3 regions of the Streptomyces sp. NPDC041068 genome follow, and region 3 is predicted to be linked to each of the others. Evidence: riboswitches for the same ligand, from Rfam matches in the RefSeq annotation. Region 3 holds a riboswitch; each other region holds the start of a gene.
The links. Region 3 has a riboswitch for cobalamin ahead of AB0B50_RS16600 (ABC transporter substrate-binding protein). Riboswitches for the same ligand answer to the same signal wherever they lie in the genome.
Positions count from the first base shown of each region.

Region 1 (5,064 bases), on a different contig from region 3:
CCAGCGCCGCGACGGTCATCCTGGCCTCCTCGCACCTGGGCTTCTCGCTCTCCACCACCCAGTCCTGCTCCGGCGCCGTGATGGGCGCGGGCCTCGGCCGCAAGGGCGGCGTGGTCCGCTGGTCGACCGCGACCCGGATGTTCGTCGCGTGGGGTCTGACCCTGCCGGCCGCCGGCCTGGTCGGCGCGGGCGCCGAGTTCCTCACCAAGCAGGGCACCTGGGGCATCGCGGTCACCGCCGCGATCCTGGTCGGCGGCTCCGCCGTGATCTACGCCCTCTCGCGGCGCAACGCGATCGACCACACCAACGTCACCGACGACGAGATCCGCCACGACGACACCAAGGGCGCCGAGCCCGCGGGCGTCGTGACCACCGCCATCGCCGCCGTGACGCCGCCCCCGGCGGGCGCGATGGCGACCGCGGGCGCCTCCTCCGACGACCCGGTCAAGGCCGCCACGGCCCCGACCACGACCACGACCGGCGCCATGGCGGACCCCGCCAGGCCCGCGACGGTGTAAGGACAGATCAGCATGAGCATCGACTGGGCAGCTCTCGGCTCCGTCTTCGGAGTCAGCCTCGCGGTGACGGTGGCCCTGGTGGGCCTGTTCACCCTCGGCATCGTCGGCCTCTCCAAGCAGGAGACGGCGTCGGCCTCCGGCGGCGGCTCCGCGGCCCTGGCCCGCACCGGCGCGTACGCCTGCTTCGCGCTGTGCGCGGCGGCCGTCGCGTACGGGATCTATCTGATCGTCGCCTGACGAGGGCCCGGCACGGGCTCACAGCAAAAACGCGCAACGCGCGCGGGGCCGGGAAGCACATCGCTTCCCGGCCCCGCGCGCGTTCTGCGTCTCCCGGCGCTCCCGTGACTCCAGAGAAACGACACATGTCAGATTGGTGTGAGCTCTTGGCTCTGGGCGGAGAGCGCATAGCATACTGCTGACGGCTTCCTGATAGGGTCCGTAAGCATATGGCGTATCGCCAGGCTTACTACAGGACCCCGTTCGACGGAAGAAGGAGCAGGATGCCCAGGGCTGTTGACCCGAGTCTCAATCGACGCAGGCTCCGAATCGAGTTGCGCAAGGCCCGCGAGAAGGCCGGACTGACCCAGCGCGAGGCATCCGACGCCTTGGAGTGGTCCCTTTCCAAGATCATTCGTATCGAGGCGGGCACCGTCAGTGTCTCCGTGACCGATCTGCGCGCACTGCTGCAGCACTACCGCGTGGACTCCCCCGAACTCGTCGCCGAACTGGAGGAGGCGGCCCGAGGATCGAAGGGGCAGAGCTGGTGGACGGACTTCTCCGACGTCCTCAACCCGACCTTCACGCAGTACCTGGGGTATGAGAGCGCCGCCAACTCCATCCGCACCTACCACCCGATCGTGATGCCCGGCTATCTGCAGACGGAGGACTACGCCGAGGCGCTGCTCGCGCCCCGCGTCCCCGAGGAGCGCGCCCGGCGCGTGGTCGAACTGCGGACGGCCCGCCAGGAGCGCCTCTTCGAAGGCGACGACACCCCCGAGACGTTCCTGATCGTGGACGAGGCGGCCCTGCGACGTCGCATCGGCACACCCGCGGTGATGCGCCATCAGCTCCAGCACCTCAAGGAGATGATGGAGCTCCCCCGAGTGACCGTCCAGATCCTCCCTTTCTCCGCAGGCGCGCACTACAGCACCCTGGGCAGCTTCGTCCTCCTCGGCTTCAAGGACGACGACGACCTGCTGTGGGTGGAGCACGCGGCGGGCTCGCTCGCCATTCGCGACGATCACGCGCTCCTGGCCCGGTACCAGGAGTGCTTCGGCACCATCAACGACCTCGCGCTCAGCGATGACGACGCGATCCGCTTCATCGACCGGGTCGCCGCCGAGGACTTCGCCACCAGTTAGGCCTGGGAGCAGGGAGCTGCCAGGCACGCAGGGAGGGACGATGCCGCCCACCGGACCGAGCGGTTGGAGTGCCGTACGGGACTGGTTCCGCACGGTCTTCCAGGGGGCGGAGGTGGCGGAGGACGATCGTCCGCCTGCGCTGTCGGACAACGACCTGCGGGGCCTGGTGATCAAGGAGGAGGAGACCACCGATCGCTACCTCAAGCTGTTGGCTGCCGAGCAGGAGCTTGAGATGGGCATGGAAAAGGCGCACTCAGACAACGCGATAGCCCGGTTCAAGGTCGCGATGCTCTGGGGTGGCTGCGCCGTGGTCCTCGTGATCCTCGCCCTCGCCCTGCTCGTCCACGCCGCACGTGGCGTGCGGGTCAGTCTTCCCAAGGGCGTGTGGATGCCCCTCAGCATCGTCGGCGCCGCCCTGCTCACCTGGGCAGGGCGGCGACTCGGAGCGTTCCTCCGTGGCCGTGCCGCCACCCGGCTCAACCGTGGTCCCGCTCCCGGCGACGCCCCTGGCTCACCAGACGAACGGACTCCGCGCGGTACGCCCTGACCGGGCCGTACCCCGCCGACCACAGTCCGATGGCCAGGGCGACCACAGCCGCCGTCACCAGCCATACGACGAGTTTGCCGCGGGATCCGTCCACCAGCAGCGAGGCCGCCGCCCCCACGACATTCGCCAACAAGCCGCACAGCAGGGAGTACCCCCAAGGAGAGGCGCCGTCGAGATGCGGCGTTCCCCTCCCTTCACCGACGCTCATCGACCTCTCCCCCGTTCAGGCCCGGACGCTATGCGCCGTGGAAACTCCCGGACTTGAGAGCGGTGAGCAGGCCGCGCCACGCGCCGCGGGAGAAGGCAAGCCTTGCCGCATCCGGATCCTTGGAGTCACGAACCATCACCCCCTCCCCGGCGAAACGCACGGCCACGCACTCGTTCCCATTCTCCGAGCGACTGCTCGTGCGCCACTGCTGCGCGGATGGGCCCCCGTCGACCACGCATACCTCCTCAGATCGAGAGGCGGCGTCCACTGGGGCGTCCCACCGTGACCGACGACCCTAGCGCCGTCACACACCGCAGCACAGGGCGCCGGGACGAACGGCCTCACATGTCCGAAACCAGGCAGCTGCCGTGCTTCTGCCGCTCTCCGATTCTCGTTTTCAGACTAGGGCGGGCGGATCCGATCGGCCAGAGGCAATCCGGTCCCGTGTGGGTCCCAACACACTCTCCCGCCGCAGGTCAACGGCGAGTTGACGGGCGTTCGCGGGGCGTGGTGGACTGCCGGGGCCAACTACGGCGGCAGAAGAGGAAGCCGGTGCGAATCCGGCGCGGTCCCGCCACTGTCATCGGGGAGACGCTCCCCGCAAGCCAGGAACTCTCGCCGCCGCATCACGTCGAACCAGGGCGCGGACACCCTGAGTGAGGACATATCGCCATGCTCGGCCGCCCGGTGCCGGTTCCCTTCCTGAGTACGAGTTCTCTCCTCAGTACGGCTGCGGGCTGAGCCCGTGAGTGCCGATCGCGACTTCGCGTACGGCGCCGCCGCCGGCCTCATCGGCGACCTGCTGCTCGGCGATCCCCGCCGGGGGCATCCGGTCGCCGCGTTCGGGCGTGCCGCGGGTGCCGTCGAGCGGGTGCTGTGGCGTGACCACCGCGGGTGGGGCGCGCTGCACGCCGTGGTGTGCGCCGGAGGCGCGGCGGGTGCCGCCGCCCTCGCTTCTTCTCTCGTACGCCGTTCACGCGCCGGATCCGTCGCGCTGACCGCCGCCGCGACCTGGTCCGTGGTCGGCGGGACCTCCCTCGGGCGTGAGGCGCGGGCCATCGGCGGGGCCCTTGAGGCCGGGGACATCGAGGTCGCCCGGGAGCGGCTGCCGCATCTGTGCGGGCGGGATCCGCAGGCCCTGGACGCGGACGGGATCGCGCGGGCCGTGGTCGAGTCCGTCGCCGAGAACACGTCCGACGCGGTGGTCGGGGCGTTGGTGTGGGGTGCGGTGGGCGGGGTTCCCGGGCTTGTCGGGTTCCGGGCCGTGAACACGTTGGACGCCATGGTGGGGCACAAGTCGGCGCGGTATCGGCGGTACGGGTGGGCTGCCGCCCGGCTGGACGATGTTCTCGGGTGGCCGGGGGCGCGGCTCACCGCGGTGCTGGCGGCTGCCGCCGGGGACTCGCCGCGGGGGGCCCTGCGGTCCTGGCGGGCGGATGCGGCGAAGCATCCGAGTCCCAATGCCGGGCCCGTCGAGGCGTCTTTCGCGGGGGCGCTGGGGGTTCGGCTCGGGGGGACGCTTTCTTATGGGGGTCGGGTTGAGCATCGGCCTGTTCTGAATGGGGACGGGCGCGATGTGCGGGTCGAGGACATCGAGCGGGCTGTGAAGCTTTCTCGGCGGGTGAGCTGGCTGGCTCTCGGAGTCGCGGTTGCTGCTCGGCTGACACGGCGCCCGGCGGTTGGGGCTGTGCCCACCCGTTCCGCCCTGCGGAACGGGTGGGCACAGCCGGGGCGGCCAGGACGGCCAGAGCGGCCAGAGTGGTCCGGACAGCCAGGACCAGCACAGCCAGGACCAGGACAGTCGCGTCAGTCTGGGAGATATTCATGAGTGGTGGGCTGCTTGTTGCTGGGACCACCTCCGATGCCGGGAAGAGTGTCGTCACCGCCGGGATCTGCCGGTGGTTGGTGCGCAAGGGTGTGTCCGTCGCGCCCTTCAAGGCGCAGAACATGTCCCTCAATTCCTTCGTCACGCGCGAAGGTGCCGAGATCGGGCGGGCGCAGGCCATGCAGGCGCAGGCCGCCCGTGTCGAGCCGAGCGCGCTGATGAACCCCGTACTGCTCAAGCCCGGCAGCGACCGGTCGAGTCAGGTCGTGCTCATGGGGAAGCCCGTGGGCGAGATGAGCGCGCGCGGCTATCACGGGGGGCGTCAGGCGGCGCTGCTCGACACCGTCGTGGGATGCCTGGAGGAGCTTCGGGGCAGCTATGACGCCGTGATCTGTGAGGGAGCGGGCAGTCCCGCCGAGATCAATCTGCGGCGTACCGACATCGTGAACATGGGCATCGCGCGCGCCGCCCGCTTTCCCGTGCTCGTGGTCGGGGACATCGACCGGGGCGGGGTCTTCGCCTCGTTCTTCGGGACGACCGCGCTGCTCAGTGCCGAGGACCAGGAGCTGGTCGCCGGGTACTTGGTGAACAAGTTCCGCGGCGAC
Region 1 covers NZ_JBEZCG010000010.1:333,388-338,451, reverse strand. Annotated here, with positions in the region: gene AB0B50_RS24535 (inorganic phosphate transporter) at 1-518, shown strand, start outside; gene AB0B50_RS24530 (hypothetical protein) at 531-755, shown strand; gene AB0B50_RS24525 (helix-turn-helix transcriptional regulator) at 1,019-1,879, shown strand; gene AB0B50_RS24520 (hypothetical protein) at 1,920-2,426, shown strand; gene AB0B50_RS24515 (DUF397 domain-containing protein) at 2,663-2,869, opposite strand; cobalamin riboswitch at 3,137-3,269, shown strand; gene AB0B50_RS24510 (cobalamin biosynthesis protein) at 3,380-4,462, shown strand; gene AB0B50_RS24505 (cobyric acid synthase) at 4,459-5,064, shown strand, end outside.
Region 1: it holds a riboswitch for cobalamin, as region 3 does, so the genes downstream of both, AB0B50_RS24510 (cobalamin biosynthesis protein) here and AB0B50_RS16600 (ABC transporter substrate-binding protein) in region 3, are expected to answer to the same signal.

Region 2 (5,064 bases), on a different contig from region 3:
GCGAAGAACTCGACTTCATAGGCCCCTACCTCACGACGCCGCAGGGCAGCGTCGACGCGGTGTTCAGCGACGAGGCACTGCTGTACGGCTACATGGAGCAGCAGAGGAAGAGAAAGGCCCCTCAAGGCGGTTCCGGACGTCACCATGGGCCTTCTCAACCGGCACAAACCCGGTCCGCACGACCTGAACACCTACCCCTCCCGCCACCCCTCATGGGTGCTCGCCTGCGACTCGAAGCGGCCTCTATACTTCTACAGCCCTGTAGATAAGGGCTTTTGACGAACGATCACATGAAGGAGTGGACGCCGCGATGGTGTTCAAACGGCTGCTCGGCTCGCTCGGTGTGGGTGGCCCCACGGTCGACACGGTCCTGGACCCGGGTGCGGTCCAGCCCGGTGGCAGTCTGTCGGGTCAGGTCCATCTCAAGGGCGGCAACGCCGACTTCGACATCGAGCACATCACCCTGGAGCTGGTAGCCCGGGTCGAGGCCGAGCACGAGGGCGGTGAGAGCGAGGGTGTCGTCACCTTCGACCGGTTCACTGTCGGCGGCGGGTTCCGCCTCGCCGCGAGCGAGGAGCGCAGCGTGCCGTTCAGCGTGACGCTGCCCTGGGAGACCCCCGTCTCGGAGTTGTACGGGCAGGGTCTCGGGATTGTGCTCGGTGTGCGTACCGAACTGTCGGTGGCGGGCGCGAAGGACAAGGGTGACCTGGACCCGCTCACCGTGCGCCCGTTGCCCGTACAGGAGGCGATCCTGGAGGCCCTCGGCCAACTGGGTTTCGGCTTCCGGTCCGCCGACCTGGAGTACGGCCGCATCGGCGGTACCGGCCAGCAACTTCCCTTCTATCAGGAGATCGAGCTCACCCCGGCCCCGCGGTACTCCCACGCCGTCAACGAGATCGAGCTGACCTTCCTCGCCGGCCCCGGGGGCATGGAGGTGGTCCTGGAGGCGGACAAGCGCGGCGGGGTCTTCTCCTCCGGCCATGACACCGTCACCCGGTTCGCGGTGGGCCACGACGAGGCGGCGCGCGCGGACTGGAATGGCGTGGTCGACGGCTGGATTCGGCAGGTCATCGAGCACCGCTCGTCGTACGGCTCGCACGCCGCGTATGGACACGGTGACCCCTATGGCTCGGGGAACGGCCACGGCGAACACCACCACGGGCGCGAGGATCACCACCGCTCGGGACCCGGCATGGGCACCGTCGTCGCGGCCGGCGCGGCCGGGCTCGCGGTCGGCGTCGTCGGCGGCATGGTTGCGGCCGAAGCAGTCGACGAGGTGGGCGACTTCTTCGAGGGCGACGACGAGGAGGACGAGGGGTAGTCGGCGCACACAAGGACATCAGGGAGCAGACCTGAGGCATCCGACCTCTACGTCAGCGCCTGACGACACGGTTCTCCCCCTTACGGTCCCCCGCTGCCCGCACGACTACGCCATCGCATGCGGGCGGCGGTCCGCGCCTCGTTCTCGGCGCTCTCCGAACTGGCCCTCTCCGCAGGCGAGAGGGGATCGTGGTTGTCGGCCCGAGAGTCAAGCCCCCTTTCCGACCTGGGGGGGCATCGTGGCCGGGTAGGGATTGAGCAAGGAAGTTGGGCGGTCGGCCGCTGAGTCCGATCAGTGCGGCCGGTGTTCGGCGCGGGACACCACGCCCTCGGCCCCCCGGCCCTGCCGAGCAAGGCTCCGCCGTACGCCCTCTCACGCCGACCGCATCTGCGTACCCTCTACGCACCACTGTCAGGTGGGCCCGGCGCCCGCTCGAGAGACTGCCCGAACCGAATGTTCCAGCGCCCGGCTCGTCCGCTGAGCTCCGTCGCAGTCAGGGGCGGCACGTCGATCCGCCAGAACGCCGACTGGGGTGCCCCGAGCACCCGTACCCCCGCGGCTCGCACCACTTCCGGATCCACCACGGCCGTGCTCCGCCCTGGCGACTCTGCGGCCCCGTCCAGCCAGGCCGAGATCCGATCACAGAAGTCCCGTACCGACTCGCCACCATGAGGCGCCGAGTCCGGATCCGCCAGCCACTGGCTCACCGCCTCCGGTTCCCGTGCGCTCACCTCGGCCAGGGTCGCGCCGCGCCAGCGCCCCACATCGAGCCCGACCAGTGCGGGTACGACCGCGGCGTCCAGACCGAGGGCCTCGGCCGTTTCGCGGCAGCGCACCGAAGGGGAGACCCAGGCACGGTCCCCCGGCGGCAGACCCTCGGCCGAGGCCCGCGCACGCCTCAGACCAGAAGCATCCAGCGGGCACCTGTCGTCGAAGCGCGCCTCCCGCAGCGCCCCGCTGATGGCGGGTGAGATCAACACGACTCGACTCGTCACACGTCCGTCCCGCTTCTCAACATCATTGCTGCCCGCGGGACTTCACGCCCCGTGCACCCCATGACCGTGCTCCCTCACGCCCTTGGCCTCCTCTTCCCTGCGCGGTACCTTCTCGTCGATATCGACGACGGGTTCGCGGAAGCCGGTGGAACTCCGGCACGGTCGCGCCACTGTAAACCCGGTCCTCACCCCTGGGTGGGCCGCGTGAGTCAGACCCGCCCCGCCGTCCTGTGCACCACCGAGACGGGACGCGAGTTCCCCGGGAGGGCCTGCCATGGCGCAGTCTGCCGCTCAGCCGACCACCACCCCCACCGCCGTACCAGCCAAGCTGCCGATCGGCGCCATCGCGCCCTGGGCGGTCTTCTTCGGCATCCTGATGCTGGTCCTGCTCTACTTCGTCGGCGTCGAGCAGGGCGCCACATCCGTGATGAGCGGCCAGGACGTCCACGAATGGGTGCATGACGCCCGCCACCTGCTCGGCTTCCCCTGCCACTGACGGCAGCGGAGAGTCGTACAGCCCATGAACTCTGCAACTGTCCGCAACCTGCTGGTGCGTGGCATGCTCGCGGGACTCGCCGCGAGCATGCTCGCCCTCGCCGTCTCCTACTTCTTGGGTGAGCCAGGCGTCGACGCGGCGATCGCCTTCGAGGAGGCGCACGCCCACGAAGACGAACACGGCGCGGAAGTCGTCAGCCGCACGCTGCAGTCCACCGCCGGCCTGTCAACCGGTGTTCTCGTCTATGGAGTCGCCTTCGGCGGGATCACCGCCCTCGCGTACTGCTTCGCGCTCGGCCGCATCGGGCGCTTCGGGCCACGCGCGAGCGCGCTGCTCCTCGCGGCCGCCGGTCTGATCACTGTGTACGTCGTGCCGTTCCTGAAGTACCCGGCCAATCCGCCGGCCGTCGGCGACCCCGACACGGTCGGACGGCGCACCGCCCTGTACTTCCTCATGATCGCGCTCGGCGTGCTGCTCGCCGTCGGCGCGGTGGTCCTGGGCAAGCGCCTCGCACCACTGCTGGGCAACTGGAACGCCACCATCGCCGCGAGCGCGTTCTACGTCCTCGCCGTTGGGCTCGCCTACGTGTTCCTGCCGTCCTTCAGCAAGGTCCCGGAGCACTTCCCCGCCGCTGCGCTGTGGGAGTTCCGGCTGGCGGCGATCGCCGTCCAGATCACCCTGTGGACCGCCTTCGGGCTGGTGTTCGGAGTCCTGGCCGAACGCGCACTGGCCCCTGCTACGGCGAGCTCGGAGGGGGGAACGGAGACGGTCGTCAAGGGCTGACGGTCAGGAGCCGGAGGAATACTCTCTTCGTGAACGGCAGGGCCGACGCTCCCCTGAACGGTGGAAGCCGACGCTCCCCTGAGCGGAGGAATGTGACAGCACGACCTCGCGTCTTCATGGCCTTCTCCTCACGCGCGCCCGCGGACGCAACGCTCGCCGCCCGGCTGACGGCGGTACTCCGGGCGCGAGGCGTCCCGGTGGCGGCGCGGGCGGACGACACCTGCACGCACTTCCTCGCGATCCTCTCCGGGACCACAGGCACGTCCACGTCCGCCTCCACCCCGGCCGAACGGGACGTGGCGGAGCAGATCGCGAGCGCCGTGGAGAGGCGGCGCTCGCACGGCACCCCCGCGCTGTTCCTGCTGGCACCGGACGGCACCGACCTCGGCCGACTCGCCGCGCCCGTCGGCCCGTTCCGCCGCATCCGGTGGCACGACGGGTTCGGCGCGCAGGTCGATGAGGTGGCCCGCGCCCTGGACGTACCGGTGACACTGCCGAGCGGTGCGGCCGGGCTGATCGACGACAAGACGGCGGGCTTCCTCGGGCGCGAGTACGTCTTCGACGCGATCGACGACTTCGTGGGCGGGCCCGCGGGGCGCGGATACTTCCGCCTCGAGGGTGATCCGGGCGACGGCAAGACAGCGATCATGGCCGAGTACGTGCGCCGCACCGGCTGCGTGGCTCACTTCAACGTACGCAGCCAAGGCATCGTCGGTGCCCGGCAGTTCGTGACGAACCTCGGCGCCCAGCTGCGTGCCAAGTACGGCATCGCCGCCCCGGCCGACGCGGGCGACACAGGCCGCTACGGCGAACTCGTCGGCCGGATGCTCGCCGAAGCCCGTGCCGCTCTGCCCGACGACGTGCCGCTGATCGTCGCGGTGGACGCCCTGGACGAGGCGGAGCGGCAGGAGGAGTCGGACGCGGTGAACGTCCTGTTCCTGCCGCCCGTGCTGCCGGCCGGCGTGTACGTCCTGGTCAGCAGCCGCCGGGCCGAGGTGCCGCTGCGCATCGAGACGGCGTGGAGCCGGTACGACCTGGGCGAGCACCTGAGCGCCGCCATGGTCGACATCCGCGACTTCCTGACGCGCACGGGCGGCTCCCACTCCGAACTGGCGGCGTGGCTCGCATACCAGCGCATCCCGCTGGGCCGGTTCGTCGACGTCCTCGCCGAGAAGAGCGAGGGCAACTTCATGTACCTGCGCCATGTGCTCCCGGAACTGAGCGGCGGCCTGTACAGCGACCTCGACATCCAGCAGCTGCCCCACGGCCTCGAGAACTACTACGAGAGCCACTGGCGGCTGATGGGCATGACCGCGCGGCCGTCCCCGCGCACCAAGATCTGGGTCGTGTACGTGCTGTGCGAGGTGGCATCACCGGTCTCGATCGCCCTGCTCGCCAGGGTGATGCGCGAAACCGACGCGCGGGCGGACGCCATCGGGATCCAGGAAGTCCTCACGGATTGGCGGCAG
Region 2 covers NZ_JBEZCG010000001.1:439,324-444,387, reverse strand. Annotated here, with positions in the region: gene AB0B50_RS01675 (sporulation protein) at 311-1,321, shown strand; gene AB0B50_RS01670 (histidine phosphatase family protein) at 1,720-2,316, opposite strand; cobalamin riboswitch at 2,402-2,554, shown strand; gene AB0B50_RS01665 (CbtB-domain containing protein) at 2,591-2,812, shown strand; gene AB0B50_RS01660 (CbtA family protein) at 2,837-3,595, shown strand; gene AB0B50_RS01655 (hypothetical protein) at 3,688-5,064, shown strand, end outside.
Region 2: it holds a riboswitch for cobalamin, as region 3 does, so the genes downstream of both, AB0B50_RS01665 (CbtB-domain containing protein) here and AB0B50_RS16600 (ABC transporter substrate-binding protein) in region 3, are expected to answer to the same signal.

Region 3 (5,064 bases):
AGGACCAGGCCGACGAAGCCGATGGCGCCCGCCGAGCTGACCAGGGCCGCGGTCAGCAGCGCGGTCGTGCAGAGCAGGACGAGGCGGGTGCGGGCCACCCGGACGCCCAAGGTCGCCGCCGCCTCCTGGCCGAACGCGAAGGCGTCCAGCGTGCGGGCGTGGGACAGGCAGATCAGCAGCGCCGCCGCGAGCACCGCCCCGCACAGCCACACGTCCGTCCAGCCGACCCCGCTGAGCGAGCCGAGCAGCCAGAAGATGACGCCGCGCGTGGTCTCCGCGTCGCCCGCCGCCAGGATGACGAACGACGTCAGCGCGGAGAAGAGCTGCATGGCCGCGACGCCGGACAGGACGACCCGGTCCGTCGTGCCGCCCAGGGTGTGGCTGAGCAGCAGCACCAGGGCGAACGAGCAGAGCGCGCCCGCGAAGGCCCCTGCCGAGACCGACAGCGCTCCCCCGCCGACGCCGAGGACGACGACCGCGACGGCTCCGGTGGACGCCCCGGACGACACCCCGAGCACGAAGGGGTCGGCGAGGGGGTTGCGGAGCAGGGACTGCATGACGGCACCGCAGACCGCGAGCCCGGCGCCGCAGACCGCGGCGAGCAGGGTGCGGGGCATCCGCAGGTTCCACACGATGCCGTCCCTGATCGGCGTGAGCCGCGCCTCGCCCCACCCCAGGTGCGCGGCGACCGCGGACCACACGTCGGGGACGGAGATGTCCGCGGGCCCGATGGTGACGGCGACGGCCACGGACACCACCAGCACCCCGAAGCCCCCGAGCCACAGCAGCGCTTGCCGCAGCGCTCCGGGGACCGAGGAGCCGCCGGGTTCCGGGGCGGCGTCGACCGGCACGGCGGACGCCGGAGCGGTGGACGCCGGAGCGGTGGACGCCGGAGCGGCGTCGACCGGCACGGTGGCATGGCCCGCCGCAGGTCCTCGCCCCGAACCCTCGCCCCGCCTGCCGGGCGTCACTTCGTCAGCCCGAACTTCCGTAGGCCCGCCGCCACTTGTTCGATGCCGTCGACCGTGCGGATCGTGGGGTTCATGGCCTGGCCGCTCAGCAGGACGTAGCGCTTCTCCTTCACGGCGGTCAGGTTCTTGGTCGCCGGGTTGGTCTCCAGGAACTTGATCTTCGCCTCGGCGCTCTCCGCGGACTGCGACTTGCGCGTGAGGTCGCCGATGACGAGGACGTCGGGGTCGCGGTCGGCGACCGTCTCCCAGTTGATCTGCGGCCACTCCTCGCGCGTGTCGTCGAAGACGTTCTTCGCGCCGAGCTCACGGGTGATGATCCCGGGGGCGCCGCAGCAGCCCGCCATGTAGGGGGCGCCGGAGTTGGCGAACCAGTAGAGGAGCGTGGCGTCGGAGGCGTCGATGTCCTTCGTGGCCTTGGAGATCCGGCCCTTCATGTCCGCGATCAGCTTCTCGCCGCGCTTCTCGACGCCGAACACCTTCGCCAGGTCCCGCACCTCGCCGTAGACGGTGTCCATGGTGAGCGTCTTGACGCGCTTGCCGTCGCCTCCGCCGTCGTTGTCCTTGCCCGCGCAGTCGGTGGGCGAGACATAGACGGGGACGCCGAGTTCGGTGAACTTCGTCCGGTCGGCGACGCCGCCCTTGCCGACCGTGTAGAGGAAGGAGGCGCTGACGAAGTCGGGCTCCTTGGAGAGGACCTTCTCCAGCGCCGGGTAGCGGTCGGAGAGCCGCTCCACCTTGGCGTTGTCCTTGGCCAGGTTCTTCAGGACCGGGTCGGTCCACGTGCCGGTGCCCACCATGCGGTCGGCGAGGCCGAGCGAGAGGAGGATCTCCGTGGAGCCCTGGTCCAGGGAGACGGCCCGCTGCGGCGGGGCCTTGACCTCGGCCTCCTTGCCGCAGGAGGCGACCGTCACGGGGTAGCCCTTCGCGTCCTTTTCCGCTGTCTTCTCCGCGGAGCCGCCGCACGCGGTCAGCGCGAGCGCTCCGGCGCCGAGCAGGGCGAACGTACGTATACGACGGTTCTTCGAGGACACGTGATCCCTTGAGTGTCACGGCTCATACGCGGAGCCTGGCCTGCGTCACGACCTCCGCCGCCCGGTGTGCGAGCGGAGGCGCCAGCAGGTCTTCGGACTCGGGATCGGCCGGACGGGGCGCCTTCCCGGACGTCCGAAGACGCCCAGTGGCCGTGGCCCCGCCCGTCCCCCTCACCGCTGCGCGTCAGTTCCGGATTCTCACCGGATTCCCTGGCCCAGGTGTGGGTTTGACTGGCTTGCGCAAGTTATCACGCCTGCTCAGGGGGTCGGTCCGGGCCTCGGCTCGCCCCGATAGGTGCCGAACGACCAGCGGTTTCCCTCCGGGTCGAGGATGCCGAACTCCCTGCTTCCGTACGGCTTGTCCTCGATCTCGGCGGTGATCCGCACGCCCGCCGCGGTCAGCTTCGCGTACAGGGCGTCCACGTGGTCGGTGACGACGTAGGCCCCCGCGGTGCCGGGCTTCCCGCAGGTGCCGGCGACCGCGTCCGGATCGTACGAGCCGAGCATGATGCCGCCGCCCTCGGGCCAGTCGAGCTGGGCGTGGGCGACGCGGCCGCCGTCCTCGTAGACGGCGGTGCGCAGGAAGCCGACGGTGTCGACGAGGAAGTCGATCAGCGCGGGGGCGTCCTCGGCCTGGAGGCCCGGCCAGATCATCGGCGGAGGCGTGCCGAGCCGCTGTTCTGCCGTGGTGTCCTTTTCCGCCGTGGGGTGCGAGGGGTGTTCTGCCGTGGTGTCTCGTGTGGTGTTCATGCCTCCCACTCTTCGCCCACGCCATGGGCCCCGGCTTGGATATTCCGGCACTCCTCGGCAAGCCAGCCGGTGGGACTGAGCTCCGTGTACTGCTGGAAGTCGCGTACGAGGTGGGAGTGGTCGTAGTACCCGGCGTCGGCCGCGACCCGGGCGAGGTCGGGCGGGGCCTCGGCCGTGACCGTGCGGGCCACGGCGGCCTTGGCGTGCTCGAAGCGCATCAGGCGCGCGGCCTGCTTGGGGCTCAGCCCGGTCTCGGCGCGGAACAGGGCGCTCAGCCGCCGCTCGCTGAGCGCGACGTGCCGGGACAGGCCGCCGACCGTGCCCGCGCCCCGGTGCCTGGCGAGCCAGGCCCAGGCCTCGGCGACCTCGGGCCGCACCCGCCCCGCGTCGGCGGCCGCCGCGCGCCGCCGCAGATAGCCGGAGAGCAGCGCGAAGCGGTCCTCCCAGCGGTCGAGGGCGCACAGTTGCTCGCGGACCTCGGCGGCGCGGCCGCCGAACACGTCCGTGCCCCTGGTCACGATCTCTGTGCTCAGGGCCGCCGCGGGCAGGCCGAGGAGCGCGCGGGCCGCGAGGGGGTGCACGGCGAGCTGGATGCCCGCCTCGTGCTCGGGCGAGACGAGGTAGACGGGGCTCTGGTGCAGGCCGCCCACCATGATCTCGGTGCGCACCGCGTCCACGCCGGTCGCCTGGTCCGGTGTGCCGCCGCCCGCGATGGTCCCGTCCAGGGAGAAGACCACCGTCAGATACGGCGACGGCAGGCCCCGGTGCAGGGCGGGCCGCTGCCCGGCGGTGCGGTAGCCGACCGCGGACACGACCATGCCGTCGAGCCGGGGAACGGCCCTGACGAACTCCTGGGAGCCCATGGCTCCCAGTATGCGCGGCCCGTCCGAAGCGGTCTCGGCGTCCGGTTCGACTACCCGTGTTCACCTTCCCCATGCCCCCTGTGCACGGTGACTTCGATCATGGGAAATGAGGGCGTCGCCCCATAGCATTGCGCGCCGCTCCGGACGGGGCCGCGCATCGCTCTCAGGGAACGGCAGGGACGTAGGGACATGGCAGTACGGGCAAAGGGAAAGCTGGCCGTCATCGGCACCACGGGCGCGCTGGCCGCCGCCGTCCTCGCGGGCAGCGCGCTGTGGCCGACGAGCGAGGCCAGCGCCGCCGACACCTCGGCGGCCACCGCCCGTGAGCTCTCGCACTGGCCGAAGCCCGTCGCGAAGCAGCTCGGCAAGGTCATCGCGAAGAACGACCACAAGGGCGCGTACGCCGTCTTCGACGCGGACAACACGACGTACCGGGGCGACCTGGAGGAGTCGCTGCTGCCCTTCCTGGAGATGAAGGGCGTCCTGACCCGCAAGACGATGGACCCGTCCCTGAAGGTCATCCCCTTCAAGGACAAGGCCGGGCACAAGGAGAGCCTCTACAGCTACTACAACCGGCTGTGCGAGGTGGACGACCAGGTCTGCTACCCGTGGGCCGCGCAGATCTTCTCCGGCTTCACGCTGAACGAGCTCAAGGGGTACGTCGACGAACTCCTGGCGTACAAGAAGCCGATCCCGGCCGAGTACTACGAGGACGGGAAGCTCACGAGGACCGAGGTGAAGGCGCCGGAGTTCTCGCGCGGCATGCAGCAGCTCTACAAGACGCTGCGGGCCCACGGCATCGAGGTGTACGTGGTCAGCGCGGCCGGCGAGGACCTGGTGCGCATGGTGCTCGCCGACCCGAAGTACGGCTACGGCGTGAAGCCGCAGAACGTCATCGGTGTCTCGATGCAGCTCAAGGACCGCAAGACCGGTGAAGTGACCACCTCCCGCAAGGAGATCGCCGAGGGCCGCTTCGGCGAGAAGGACCGCGAGAAGCTCGCGAAGCGCGAGCTGACGCCGAACCTGTGGGCGCCGCTGACCTGGTACGAGGGCAAGCCCGCGGCGATCAACACGTACATCGACGAGTGGAAGAAGCCGATCCTCGCCGCCGGTGACACCCCGGTCAGCGACGGCCCGATGCTGTTCCACTCCGCGGACGTGGAGCACGGCGGCGTACGGGTCTGGGTCAACCGCAAGGACTCGTACATGAAGCAGCTCGACGGGATGAAGAAGAAGAACGCGCAGCGGCAGCGCGAGCTCGGCCAGAAGGTGACCGCCGACAAGCGCTGGCTGACGGTCACCCCGGACCAGATCGGCTAGCGGTTCGCCGAAGGCCCGGGGTCCCTCAGACCCCGGGCGCCGCCCCGATCACCCCGGAGCCGATCGCCGCGGTGAGCGCCGCGTGGTCGCGGGTGTTCTGGGCGGCGTAGCGCAGTGCGAAGTCGGCGA
Region 3 covers NZ_JBEZCG010000006.1:395,695-400,758, reverse strand. Annotated here, with positions in the region: gene AB0B50_RS16605 (iron chelate uptake ABC transporter family permease subunit) at 1-800, opposite strand, end outside; gene AB0B50_RS16600 (ABC transporter substrate-binding protein) at 968-2,002, opposite strand; cobalamin riboswitch at 2,068-2,253, opposite strand; gene AB0B50_RS16595 (VOC family protein) at 2,261-2,656, opposite strand; gene AB0B50_RS16590 (helix-turn-helix domain-containing protein) at 2,749-3,615, opposite strand; gene AB0B50_RS16585 (HAD family hydrolase) at 3,805-4,935, shown strand; gene AB0B50_RS16580 (DUF2252 domain-containing protein) at 4,961-5,064, opposite strand, start outside.